DNA from 3 places in the Streptomyces sp. NBC_00885 genome. Region 3 is predicted to be linked to each of the others. Evidence: riboswitches for the same ligand, from Rfam matches in the RefSeq annotation. Region 3 holds a riboswitch; each other region holds the start of a gene.
What was found. A riboswitch is a leader RNA that binds a small molecule or an ion and turns the genes downstream of it on or off. The one in region 3 is predicted to bind cyclic di-AMP.
Positions count from the first base shown of each region.

Region 1: linked by a shared signal. The riboswitch ahead of tgmA (putative ATP-grasp-modified RiPP) and the one ahead of OHA61_RS23285 (transglycosylase family protein) in region 3 are both predicted to bind cyclic di-AMP.
Region 2: linked by a shared signal. The riboswitch ahead of OHA61_RS14485 (NlpC/P60 family protein) and the one ahead of OHA61_RS23285 (transglycosylase family protein) in region 3 are both predicted to bind cyclic di-AMP.

Region 1 is NZ_CP108796.1:5,921,867-5,925,898, reverse strand. It holds gene OHA61_RS26975 (leucyl/phenylalanyl-tRNA--protein transferase) at 1-210, shown strand, start outside; gene OHA61_RS26970 (cupredoxin domain-containing protein) at 419-838, shown strand; gene tgmB (ATP-grasp ribosomal peptide maturase) at 852-1,784, opposite strand; gene tgmA (putative ATP-grasp-modified RiPP) at 1,795-1,986, opposite strand; cyclic di-AMP (ydaO/yuaA leader) riboswitch at 1,999-2,156, opposite strand; gene OHA61_RS26955 (MFS transporter) at 2,377-3,624, opposite strand; gene OHA61_RS26950 (AraC family transcriptional regulator) at 3,822-4,032, shown strand, end outside.
Region 2 is NZ_CP108796.1:3,271,973-3,276,004, reverse strand. It holds gene OHA61_RS14495 (NlpC/P60 family protein) at 1-10, opposite strand, end outside; gene OHA61_RS14490 (hypothetical protein) at 356-709, shown strand; gene OHA61_RS14485 (NlpC/P60 family protein) at 822-2,021, opposite strand; cyclic di-AMP (ydaO/yuaA leader) riboswitch at 2,024-2,186, opposite strand; gene pcrA (DNA helicase PcrA) at 2,437-4,032, shown strand, end outside.
Region 3 is NZ_CP108796.1:5,104,322-5,108,353, forward strand. It holds gene OHA61_RS23275 (cytochrome P450) at 1-575, shown strand, start outside; gene OHA61_RS23280 (transglycosylase family protein) at 688-1,566, shown strand; cyclic di-AMP (ydaO/yuaA leader) riboswitch at 1,826-2,001, shown strand; gene OHA61_RS23285 (transglycosylase family protein) at 2,005-2,661, shown strand; gene eno (phosphopyruvate hydratase) at 2,948-4,032, shown strand, end outside.

The DNA.
Region 1 (4,032 bases), 820 kb from region 3:
GTGTCCGACCTCGCGGCGCGCTTCGCACAGGCGGGCGGTGTGCTGCTCGACGCGCAGCGGGACAGCCCGCACGTCCGCGGCCTGGGCGCCCGTCTCGTACCGCGCGAGCAATACGTGCGCGACCTGCGCGGCACCGCGCCGGGCAGGCTCCCGATACCCACCGACACCTTGCCGGCCGGCCGCCTCGCCCAGCCGAGGGGACCGGGCTGACCGCGCCGCTCGCACAGGCGTGAGCCATTTCGGCGCTCCCCCGTATGCCCGGCATGAAGCTCGGCTCAAGTCGGTATTCAGGTGAACGGCGCCGCGACTGGCGGTACCGCTCTGGCGAGCGCCACCGAAGACCGTGAACCTGAATACGGCGGCCGATCACCGGCCGCGCCCAGACCACGGCATCCCCCGTCGGAAAGGTCCGCCCGGCATGTCACTCACCTATCCGGACCGGGTCCACACCGCCCTCAGAGTGGGCGGAGCCTGTGTCCTGCTTGCCCTGGCCGGCTGCTCGAGCAATGGCGACGGCAACGGCAACGAGACCACCGCCCCCGCCACCACCAGCGCCTCATCCGCCCCAAGCACCTCCAACGTCGGCGCAGCGCACATCTCGATCAAGAACTTCACCTTCATCCCGGCGACACTTCAGGTACGCCCCGGAACGAAGGTCATCGTCGAGAACGACGACTCGGTCACGCACACCCTGACCGCCACCGGGGACCAGGCATTCAACACCGGCAGCATTGATCCCGGCGAAACAGCCACGTTCGTCGCTCCGTCCGCATCCGGCAGCTATCCCTACATCTGCACCATCCACCCCAATATGAAAGGCACCCTCACCGTGAGCTGACGCCCCGGTCGGCTCACACCGCAGGACTCAGAGCCAGCCAGGCTGCGACGGCTTCGGCGATGGGCTGGCCGGTCTCCAGTTGGACGAAGCCGAACTGCCCGCCCTGATTGCACTCCAGGAACCACCAAGTGCCGTCAGCGTCCTCAGCGAAATCGAAGGCGCCGTAGCCGAGCTGGGCGAGGGACATGTAGGCGCAGACCGCCTTCGCGATACGGGTGGGTACCTCGGCCGGAGCCCAGGCACCGCCGTTGTCGGTGAAACGCCAGTCCACCTCGTCCGGGTCGGACACCCTCCGCGCGGCGAACATCTCGTCCCCCACACAGGTCAGCCGGATGTCCGCACGCTTGGGCACGCGCTGCTGCAGGAGCGTGGGGCCCCCGGTCACCGCGTCGAAGTCGGCGTCCGGCCCGACGGGCGTGGTGGGCAGTGCCAGCGCCGGGTCGCCGGGGTGCGCACCCGAAACGGGCTTCACGACGAGGTCCGGGTACTGGGCGGCGAACTCGCGTGCAACCCGCGGAAAGCCGGTGATCAGCGTGGGGGGTACGGCGAAGCCGCTGTGGTGGGCGACGCGCAGCTGCCATGGTTTCCAGCGGGCCTGCGCGGCGGCAGCCGGGTGGTTCATCCAGCGCACGCCCGTGCAGTTCAGCGTTCCGTACAGGGCCTGTTCGGCCTCGGCGGTGAGCCATGCGGACTGATGGGCGGCGTGCGCCGCAGGACGGCCGGGCCTGCGTACCCATATCGAGCGCAGTCCGCTCATGCTCACCACACGGCCACCGGCCGACAGGTATCCGTCGAAGTCGCCCTGTACGTATTCGGCCGACACGGCAACCTGGCCCGGGAGGTCGGCAGGGTCCAGACGTACGACCGGGACTCCCGCATCATCCAGGGCGGACACCACCATGTCCGCGGTCACGTCCTCGGCGCAGGTCAGTACGAGCACGGTCATGGGGCGGCCGTCAGTCGTCGAAGTGCGTTTGGGAACCGGCGGTGGACGTGGTGGTGCCGCACGCCAGCAGCATTTCGCGGTCGCTGATGGCCGGGCGCCCATCGGGCAGGACGTTCAACTGACGCAAGGGGTCATAGGCGTACGGGACCACGGCCGGCGGGCTCACGGCGGGACGGGCGTAGTTCAATGCGAACGGTCTCATGGTGATCAAGGTGGCTCCTGCTCCGAACGCCTGCGAGGTGAGCTGTCGGGTTCGGGCTGGAGAGTTGCCCGGCCGCGGTTCTCACGGCTTCACCCCAAGCCGCCCGGGTACGCGTTGTTCCCGTACGGCGCAAGTGGGTCCCCCGCTCCTGCCTGCGGTGTGGTGATGTGCTGCCGCGCGCCGGGGGCAGGATTCGGCGGTCCGGCCGCGCGGTGTTCGACTTCTCCGAACGCCGAGCACGTTAGGGGGACCTTGCGTTCGAGCACAAGGTCTCCACAAGCGGACTCATATCAACTGGCTTTTCCTACAGGGGAGTTCGTGATAGGTGCGCCCAGTACCACCGGTAAGGGGGGATGCGTGCACACGTTTGCGTGTCAGCCATCCAGGCCGCTATGACGGTGCCGACCCGCGACCACTGCATGCCCGGCGGGCCGCCGTCGGCTGCGTCCCGCGCGGCGGCTGGGTGAAGTGGCGGGCGGCGGCCAGGAGAAGAAGTGCCAGGGCGGCCGGTGCCGCGTAGGCGAGGCGGAACTGGCCGGTGGAGCCGAGGAGCCCGCTCACAGCGCCACCGATGACCACGCCGACGTAGTTGAAGAGGTTCAGGCGCGCCAGGACCACCTCCGAGGCGGCGGGGCGCAGTCGCGCGGCGGAGGCCAGGGACAGTGGAGCCAGGACGGATGCCCCCAGGCCCACTGCCCCGGCCGCGAGAACGGCGAACGGCCAGCTCGGCGCCGCGGCCATGCCCGCCAGGGCGCACGCGACCACCAGGGCTGCGGCACGGACGACGGAGACCGCTCCGCACTTGTGTACGAGTCGGTCGGTGGCCGCGCGGCCGAAGACGGTGCCGGCCTGGTAGGCCGCGTATCCCAGCGGCGCCACGGTGAGGGACGCGGCGAGCGTCTGGCGCAGGTAGACCGCCGACCAGGCCGAGACGGTGGATTCGACGACGTAGACCACGAGGAGGACCAGGCCGAACGGGATGAGCCGGATCCACAGGCGGCGCCCCGGCGGCGGCTGAGTGAGGGTGTCCGACGGCTCTGGGGCGGAGGAGGGCAGGGCCTGGGAACGCATGCAGAGGGCGAGAAGCAGCACGATGCCTGCCTGCGCGTTCAGCCCCGCGGCTACGGACCACTCCAGTCGGGCAGCCCCGGCAGTGAGCAGGGCCGCGACCACGCCACCCACGCTCCATGCCATGTAGAAGGAGCCGAAAACACTGCGCCCGTAGGCGCGTTCGATCGCCGCGGCCCGGGTGCTGACCCCGACGTCGAGGGCACCGACAGCCAGCCCGAAGTGGATGTACGCGCAGATGACGGTCGCCTCGTCAGGGGCCGACCCGATCAGTACCAGCGCGGCGACTGCCGTCAGCATGGCCCCGCGCATCGTGGCGACGGGACCGGCGCGGCGGATCGCGGCCAGCCCCAGGAAGCTGCCGGCCCCTGCTGTCAGTGCCACCGCCACCATCATGGCGGTGGTAAGGAGCGGAGCCAGTTTCAGGTGCTCGGTGACAGCGGGGACGGTCGTGTACACGGCAGCGACGGACACACCTTGTGCGGCGAACGCGAGGGTCGCGACCCTTCGGGCGCCGGCCTTGGGGGTCGGGCGCCGGGCGCACGCTCCGCGTGTGGCATTGAGGGACATGGTGCTGTCGCCCCTTCTTTCCCTCTGTGCGCCGGGAAGGCCGGCGGGTCGGATGCGGTGCGGGTTCAGGAAACGTAGCCAGGGCGCGGCAGGCGAGCGCAGGACGCCAGGGGCCGTACAGGGGACTTCGGGGGCCAAGCCCTGTGACCGGTGATGACGGCCTGCCTACGGTGGTCGCCCAGGAGAAGGTGAGTGCGATGTCCCTTGCCCCCGGCCCGGCGGACCCTCCCGGGACCAGCCGCAGCACGTCGGCGACGATTCAGCCGAACATCCTGCGCTATCTCATCGTGGTCGCCGACGAGCGCGGCATCGATCTGCGGCCCCTGCTGAAGCAGGTCGGGCTGGACGAGACGGTCATGCGCTCCGCCGCACTGAGGGTGTCGTACCGGCAGGGCAGTGCGCTGATCC
Region 2 (4,032 bases), 1.8 Mb from region 3:
GCGCTGCCACGAGGGCGTCCACGTCCTTCCGTCTTCCCTGCGGTCCGAGCCCGAGTCCGGCGGCGGTCCGCACAGGGGGAGCGGTCCGCCGCCGGATCTCTCGGCGGTGGTGGCCGACGGCCGCCCGGGAGCTCGGCGGCGGTGGGGAGTCGGTCACCTGAGGAAGGACGCTAAGCCTGGGGTTCACGGGGTGGGGGCACAAGGACCGGTTTTGTCCGAAGGTGGACACCCTGGACCGGTTTCTGAGAGCGGACCTGATGGCACCGGCCCGACCCCGCTACCGCTGTGACCGATGCGGCGAATGAGGCACACCTGCCCAAAGGGCGGTGGTATGGGGATCGTTAGGCTCCGCCTCATGGACGTACTCATCAATGTTTTCGTCGCCCTGCACATCATCGGCATAGCCGCGCTGCTCGGCGGCTTCCTCACCCAGATGAAGGCGATGGGCGCGGGGACGGCCCGCTTCAGCCCGGCGATGCTCCACGGCGCGCTGACGATGCTGGTCACCGGCGTGGTGCTGGTGGGCCTGAACCAGGCGGACGACCAGCCGGTGAACAGCCTGAAGATCGGGATCAAGATGGCCCTGCTGGTGGTCATCCTGGGCCTCGTCTACGTCAAGCGGGACGAGGAGAAGGTCGACAAGGCGCTGTTCGGCGTGGTGGGCGGGCTGACGATCGCGAACATCTTCATCGCGACGCTCTGGACCTGATGCGCGGGATGCCCGGTTGCCCGGATGCCTGGGATACCCGGTGCGCCGGGTGCGCCGGGCATGAGAACGCCCGGGCGCGCTTCGGAGGCCCGGGCGTTCGGCTGCTGCAGTGCTACGCGGGGCGCACGCTGCCGTAGATGGGCATGTAGTAGATCGACTCCTCGCGGACGTTCGTACCGGGCTTCGGTGCGTGGATCATCATGCCGTCGCCGATGTAGATGCCGACGTGGCTGATGTCGTCGTAGAAGAAGACCAGGTCACCCGGGAGCAGATCCTTCGTCGCGACCCGCGTGCCCACGTTCACCTGGTCCCAGGTGGTGCGCGGCAGGTCCACGCCGGCCGCCTTCCAGGCGGCCTGGGTCAGCCCCGAGCAGTCGTACGAACTCGGGCCGCTCGCTCCCCAGACGTACGGCTTGCCGATCTGGGCGCGGGCGAAGGCGAGGACCTTGTCGGCCTTGGCCGCGTAGGTGCTGTCGGTTGTTCCGGTGCTTGTGCCGGTGCCAGTACTGGTGCCGGTGTCCGTGCCCGTCCCGGTGCTGGTGTCCTGGCTCTGCGCGGCCTCCTGCTGCTGCCGCGCCGCCTCCGCCGCCGCCTCCTTGGCGCGGGCCTCCGCCTCCGCCTTGGCCTGTGCCTCGGCCTTGAGGCGGGCCTCGTCCTGCTTCTGGCGCTCGAGCGCGGCGAGCCGCGCCTTCTCCTCGGCCGTCAGCTTCGACAGCAGTGCCCGCGCCTCGGCGAGCTTCGCCTGGACCTCCTGCTTGCTGGTGCGCAGGGCCTTCTGCGAGAGCGTGAGCGACTCGAGCTTCTCGGTCGCCGCGGCGCGCTGCTTGGCGTCCGCGGCCCGCTGGGTCTCGTAGTCGTCGATCACCGTGCGCTGACGGTCGGTCATCCGGTCCATCAGCTGCGTCTGGTCGAAGTACGCCTGCGGGCTGTCCGCGAAGAGCAGCGCGGCGGTCGGAGTGACGGCACCCGTGCGGTACTGCGTGGCCGCGTAGTTGCCCAGGACTCTGCGCGACTCGTTCAGCTTCTCGGTACGTGTCGCGGCGTCGTCGAGCAGCTCGTCGACCTCGGCCCGCTTCGCGTCGGTGGATTCCTTGGCCTTGTTGTACTTCTCGGTCGCGGTGCCGGCCTGCCGGTACAGGTCGTCGACCTTCTTCTGCACCTCTTCGATGGAGGGCTTCGGCTCGGTCGGCGCGGCGCCCGCGCTCTGCGTCGACAGCAGCGTGACGCCGGCGATGGCTGCCGTCGTGAGCCCGACGGCGGGTGAGGTCGTGGTACGGCTGCGTTCCTTGCGATGCGACGCCAAGGCCGGCATCTCCTTCTTCCGTGGACCGCCTACCGGGTTAGCTGTCGGGTTCGGGCGGAACGGAAGATCGCCCTACGGACCGAATGGGTGCGGTCCGATTCACCCCGGTTGTGCATGGTGGGTCCCCGGTTCCGAACTTCCTTGCGGAAAGCCCGAATTCGGCGCAGGCTGCCCGATGTGACGCGGATCGCCAGGGGGATACGGGCCGCCTGGTCGAGCACGGTAGCCAACTCGCGTGGCCGCTGTGAAGGTTGATGTTCGATATGCCCGATACATTTTCGTGACCTTGCTGATTGACGGACCCGTGCGTTCCGGAGGATGACCCGGCGACATGCCCCGATCACGCAGGGTCGCGAAGGTTACGGAGGGTGGTGGCCTGATGCGGCGGCAAGCTGTCAGTGCGGCGGCCTAGACTCGTGGAGCGATGAGCAGCCTCTTTGACGACAGCTTCCTGGCGGACCTCCAGCCCAGCTCGGAGCACCCTCCGCCGCCGCCCGAGGACCCGGCCCCGGAGGAGATGCCCGACGATCTCTTCCAGGGCGCCTTCGACGTGCCCCCGGCCCGGGATCCGTACCACCGCGACGGCGCCCCGCGCACCGTCGTGGACCCCGCCGCCCTCCTCGAAGGGCTGAACGAACAGCAGCGCGCCGCCGTCGTGCACACCGGCTCACCGCTGCTCATCGTCGCCGGGGCCGGATCGGGCAAGACGCGGGTGCTGACCCACCGGATCGCGTATCTGCTGGGGACCCGCAGCGTCCACCCCGGCCAGATACTGGCGATCACCTTCACCAACAAGGCCGCCGGCGAGATGAAGGAGCGCGTCGAGCAGCTCGTCGGGCCGCGCGCCAACGCCATGTGGGTGTCCACCTTCCACAGCGCGTGCGTCCGCATCCTGCGCCGGGAGTCCAAGAGGCTCGGCTTCACCTCGTCGTTCTCGATCTACGACGCGGCGGACTCGAAAAGGCTGATGGCGCTGGTCTGCCGGGACCTCGATCTCGACCCCAAGAAGTTCCCGCCGAAGGCCTTCAGCGCCAAGATCTCGAACCTGAAGAACGAGCTGATCGACGAGGAGACCTTCGCCGACCAGGCCGCCGACGGTTTCGAGAAGACGCTCGCCGAGGCGTACCGCATGTACCAGGGCAGGCTACGCGAGGCCAACGCCCTGGACTTCGACGACATCATCATGACGACGGTGCATCTGCTCCAGGCGTTCCCGGATGTCGCCGAGCACTACCGGCGCCGCTTCCGCCATGTCCTGGTGGACGAGTACCAGGACACCAACCACGCTCAGTACACACTCGTACGCGAGCTGGTGGGGACGGGATACGAGGATCTGGCGCCGGCCGAGCTCTGTGTCGTCGGCGACGCCGACCAGTCGATCTACGCCTTCCGTGGCGCGACCATCCGCAACATCCTCCAGTTCGAGGAGGACTACCCGGACGCGACGACGATCCTGCTGGAGCAGAACTACCGCTCCACGCAGACGATCCTCTCCGCCGCCAACGCGGTCATCGAGCGGAACGAAAGCCGCCGCCCCAAGAACCTGTGGACGAACGCGGGCGCGGGCGCGCAGATCACCGGCTATGTCGCCGACACCGAGCACGACGAGGCGCAGTTCGTCGCCGACGAGATCGACCGGCTGACGGACGCGGGCGACGCGAAGGCGGGCGACGTCGCCGTCTTCTACCGTACGAACGCCCAGTCCCGTGTCTTCGAAGAGATCTTCATCCGCGTCGGACTGCCGTACAAGGTCGTCGGCGGAGTGCGCTTCTACGAGCGCAAGGAGGTCCGCGATGTGCTGGCGTATCTGCGGGTCCTCGCCAATCCGGAGGACAACGTCCCGCTGCGCCGGATCCTGAACGTCCCCAAGCGCGGTATCGGCGACCGCGCCGAGGCGATGATCGACGCCCTCGCACTGCGCGAGAAGATCACCTTCCCGCAGGCGCTGCGCCGCGTCGACGAGGCGTACGGCATGGCGTCCCGCTCCGCGAACGCCGTCAAGCGCTTCAACGTGTTGATG
Region 3 (4,032 bases):
GCGAGCACCTCACCGAGAACGAGGCCGCGGCGATGGCCTTCATCCTTCTCTTCGCGGGCTTCGAGACGACGGTCAATCTCATCGGCAACGGGGTGTACGCGCTGCTGCGCAACCCGGAACAGCGCGAGCGTCTGCAGAACTCGCTGGCTGCGGGGGAAACAGCGCTCCTGGAGACCGGAGTGGAAGAACTGCTGCGCTACGACGGGCCCGTGGAGCTCGCGACCTGGCGGTTCGCCACCGAGCCGCTGACCATCGGCGGGCAGCGGATCGCGGCGGGCGATCCCGTACTCGTCGTACTCGCGGCAGCCAACCGGGACCCGGAGCGCTTCGACGAGCCGGACACCCTCGATCTCACCCGGCGTGACAACCAGCATCTCGGGTACGGGCACGGCATCCACTACTGCCTCGGCGCTCCGCTCGCCCGGCTGGAGGGGCAGACCGCGCTCGCGACGCTGCTCAGGAGATTGCCGGACTTGCGGCTTGCGGGCGATCCAGCCGATTTGCGGTGGCGTGGGGGCCTGATTATGCGTGGATTGCGCACTCTGCCCGTTGAGTTCGCGCCTCGACAGATCTGACAGACTGTCAATTCTGTGACTTTCACGTGATCTCCGCTGCATCGACTTGTGATGTGCGTTCGAATGCGACTACTTTCACTGCCGTCTCAGCAGTCACGCGAAAGGCAAACGCATGCTCTCCGGCCATGGTCGCCACCGTCGTCCCCGCCAGGCTCCGGCCATCGTTGTCGCGGCAGGGGTGACGGGATCGGCCATTGCGATTCCCCTTCTCGGAGCCGGTTCGGCCTCCGCCGCCGACGCCTCCACCTGGGACCGCGTCGCCGAGTGCGAGAGCGGCGGCATGTGGAGCGCCGATCTCGGCAACGGGTACTACGGCGGACTCCAGATGTCCCAGGAGACATGGCAGGCCTTCGGCGGCGCGGACTACGCGCCCACCGCCGACCTCGCCAGCCGCTCGCAGCAGATCGCGGTCGCCGAGAAGGTCCTCGACGCGCAGGGTCCGGCCGCATGGGCCGGCTGTGCGGCGATCGCCGGGCTGCAGAACGACGGCGCCGCGGCCGGCGTCGACCCGGGCACCGCACCCTCGCCCTCGCAGAGCACGGCTCCGGCGCCGACCGCGTCCGCGAAGCCGACCCTCAAGCCCGCCGAGCCGTCCGACGAGCCGTCCACCGCGCCGCCCGCGGACGCGACCGGGTCGGCGACCGCCGCCCCCGATGCGGCGGCGGGCGACGGCAAGCACCGCGGCGAGGCCGCCCCCGAGGAGACCGAGCCGGACAATGCGGACAGCGACCGCGAAACCGGGCGCCACGCTTCCCGGGGTGACGGGTCGGCGCGCACCGAAGCGGACAAGTCGGACAAGGTCGACAGTGCGGACGCCGCGCCGGGCGAGTACACCGTCCTGCCGGGCGACAGCCTCTCGGCGATCGTCGACAAGGAGAAGCTCTCCGGTGGCTGGACCGCGCTCTACGAGAAGAATCGCGAGACCGTCGGCGACAATCCCGACCTCATCCTTCCTGGCCAGAGCCTCGATCTGGGCCTGAATCAGGAGTAGTTCGCGGCCGTATGTCCGGTTCTGTGCAAGTGAGACAAGGGTCTCTTTGTCCCAACTGACGCATCTGCCCCGGCGGAATCACCCATTCCGCCCGTCACCTGCGGAAACGTATATGTCCTACCCGGTGAAATGGGCGATTTCTCCCCGATGTTCGTCTTTGAACATCGGGGAGTCGTGTGTCTACGGTCTGAACCGCTCGCCACCGCGGGCACCACTGACCGTCACGCCGAATCCTGCCGTCGGTCGGGGGGAGTAGTCGTCGCGCAGAGCGCCGAAGGCAGGAGCGGGGGACCCAAGGTAAGCGCCGGGCCCGGCCGTTGAGAGATCGACGGCGGAGACCGGCTTGGGGTGAAGTCGCATGCAGGAGCGTGCGACCGGGCAACTCACTTGGCCCGAACCCGACAGCTCACCTCGTAGGCGTCGGTGAGGAGAAGCTCCATGCTGCGTTCCGGCAAAGCCAAGCACCGTCGCCCGTCCAAGCTCACCCGCATCGCCACGCTCGCCGGTGTCACCGGCGCCGCTGTCGCCGTCCCGCTGATGGGTGCCACCTCGGCCTCCGCCGCGACCGCGTCCGAGTGGGACGCCGTCGCCCAGTGCGAGTCCGGCGGCAACTGGTCCATCAACACGGGCAACGGCTTCTACGGCGGCCTGCAGTTCACCAACTCCACCTGGGCCGCCTACGGTGGCACCGCCTACGCCTCCCGCGCCGACCTGGCCTCCAAGGACCAGCAGATAGCCGTGGCCGAGAAGGTCCTCGCGGGTCAGGGCAAGGGCGCCTGGCCGAGCTGTGGCGTGAACCTGTCCAACACGCCGTACACCGGCGGCTCCGCCGCCACGCCGAAGGCGAAGCCGGCTGCCAAGCCGGCCGTGAAGCGCGCAGAGGCACCCACCACCCGCTCCGAGCGCCCCGCCGCCCCGAAGAAGGCAGTGAAGAAGGGCGACGGCGAGTACAAGGTCAAGGCCGGCGACACCCTCGGCAAGATCGCGAAGGCCGAGAAGGTCAAGGGTGGCTGGAAGAAGCTGTTCGAGCTGAACAAGGACATCATCAGCGACGCCGACGTCATCTTCCCGGGCCAGCAGCTCCACCTGAGCTGACCCGAGGAGCCCTGGGACTCCGGTGGACCCGGCGGACCACCGGACCCCGCGGGCCCTCATCCCCCAGAGCCACCCCGGCCCCGCGCGCTTCCCCCGAGCGTGCCGGGCCGGGGTTCTGTCTGTTACCCCCAGGTAGTTCACGCGCTGTTTGTCCTGCGTCGAGCCTCTTCATGCCCTTTTTCGTCCCAGCGGGCGGGCATCTGCCGACCGATGCTCCCGCGCCGGTTAGGCTCTTGCCGCAAGGCCAAAGAGACCCTGCACTTTTAGCGTCACATCCCAGAAGGAGATGCTCGTGCCGTCCATCGACGTCGTCGTAGCCCGGGAAATCCTGGACTCCCGAGGCAATCCCACGGTCGAGGTCGAGGTTGGCCTCGACGACGGCAGCACGGGCCGTGCTGCTGTTCCGTCCGGCGCCTCCACCGGTGCGTTCGAGGCTCTCGAGCTCCGCGACGGTGACCAGAACCGCTACCAGGGCAAGGGCGTCGAGAAGGCCGTCCTCGCCGTCATCGAGCAGATCGGCCCGGAGCTCGTCGGCTACGACGCCACCGAGCAGCGCCTGATCGACCAGGCGATGTTCGACCTGGACGCCACCCCGGACAAGTCCTCGCTCGGCGCCAACGCCATCCTCGGTGTCTCGCTCGCCGTGGCGCACGCCGCCTCCGAGGCCTCCGACCTGCCGCTCTTCCGCTACCTGGGCGGCCCGAACGCGCACCTGCTGCCCGTTCCGATGATGAACATCCTGAACGGCGGCTCGCACGCCGACTCCAATGTGGACATCCAGGAGTTCATGATCGCCCCGATCGGCGCGGAGTCCTTCTCCGAGGCCCTGCGCTGGGGCGCCGAGGTCTACCACACGCTGAAGAAGGTCCTGAAGACCAAGGGTCTGTCCACCGGTCTCGGCGACGAGGGCGGCTTCGCGCCGAACCTCGAGTCGAACCGCGCCGCGCTGGACCTGATCCTCGAGGCCATCAAGGAAGCCGGTTACGCCCCCGGCAAGGACATCGCGCTCGCGCTCGACGTCGCCGCGTCCGAGTTCTACAAGGACGGCACGTACGAGTTCGAGGGCAAGTCCCGCTCGGCCGCCGAGATGACCGAGTACTACGAGGACCTCGTCGCCTCCTACCCGCTGGTCTCCATCGAGGACCCGCTGTTCGAGGACGACTGGGCCGGCTGGAAGGTCCTCACCGACAAGCTGGGCACCAAGGTCCAGATCGTCGGCGACGACCTCTTCGTCACCAACCCGGAGCGCCTGGCCCGCGGTATCGAGGACGGCGCGGCCAACGCCCTGCTCGTCAAGGTCAACCAGATCGGTTCGCTGACCGAGACCCTGGACGCCGTGGAGCTCGCCCAGCGCAGCGGCTTCAAGTGCAT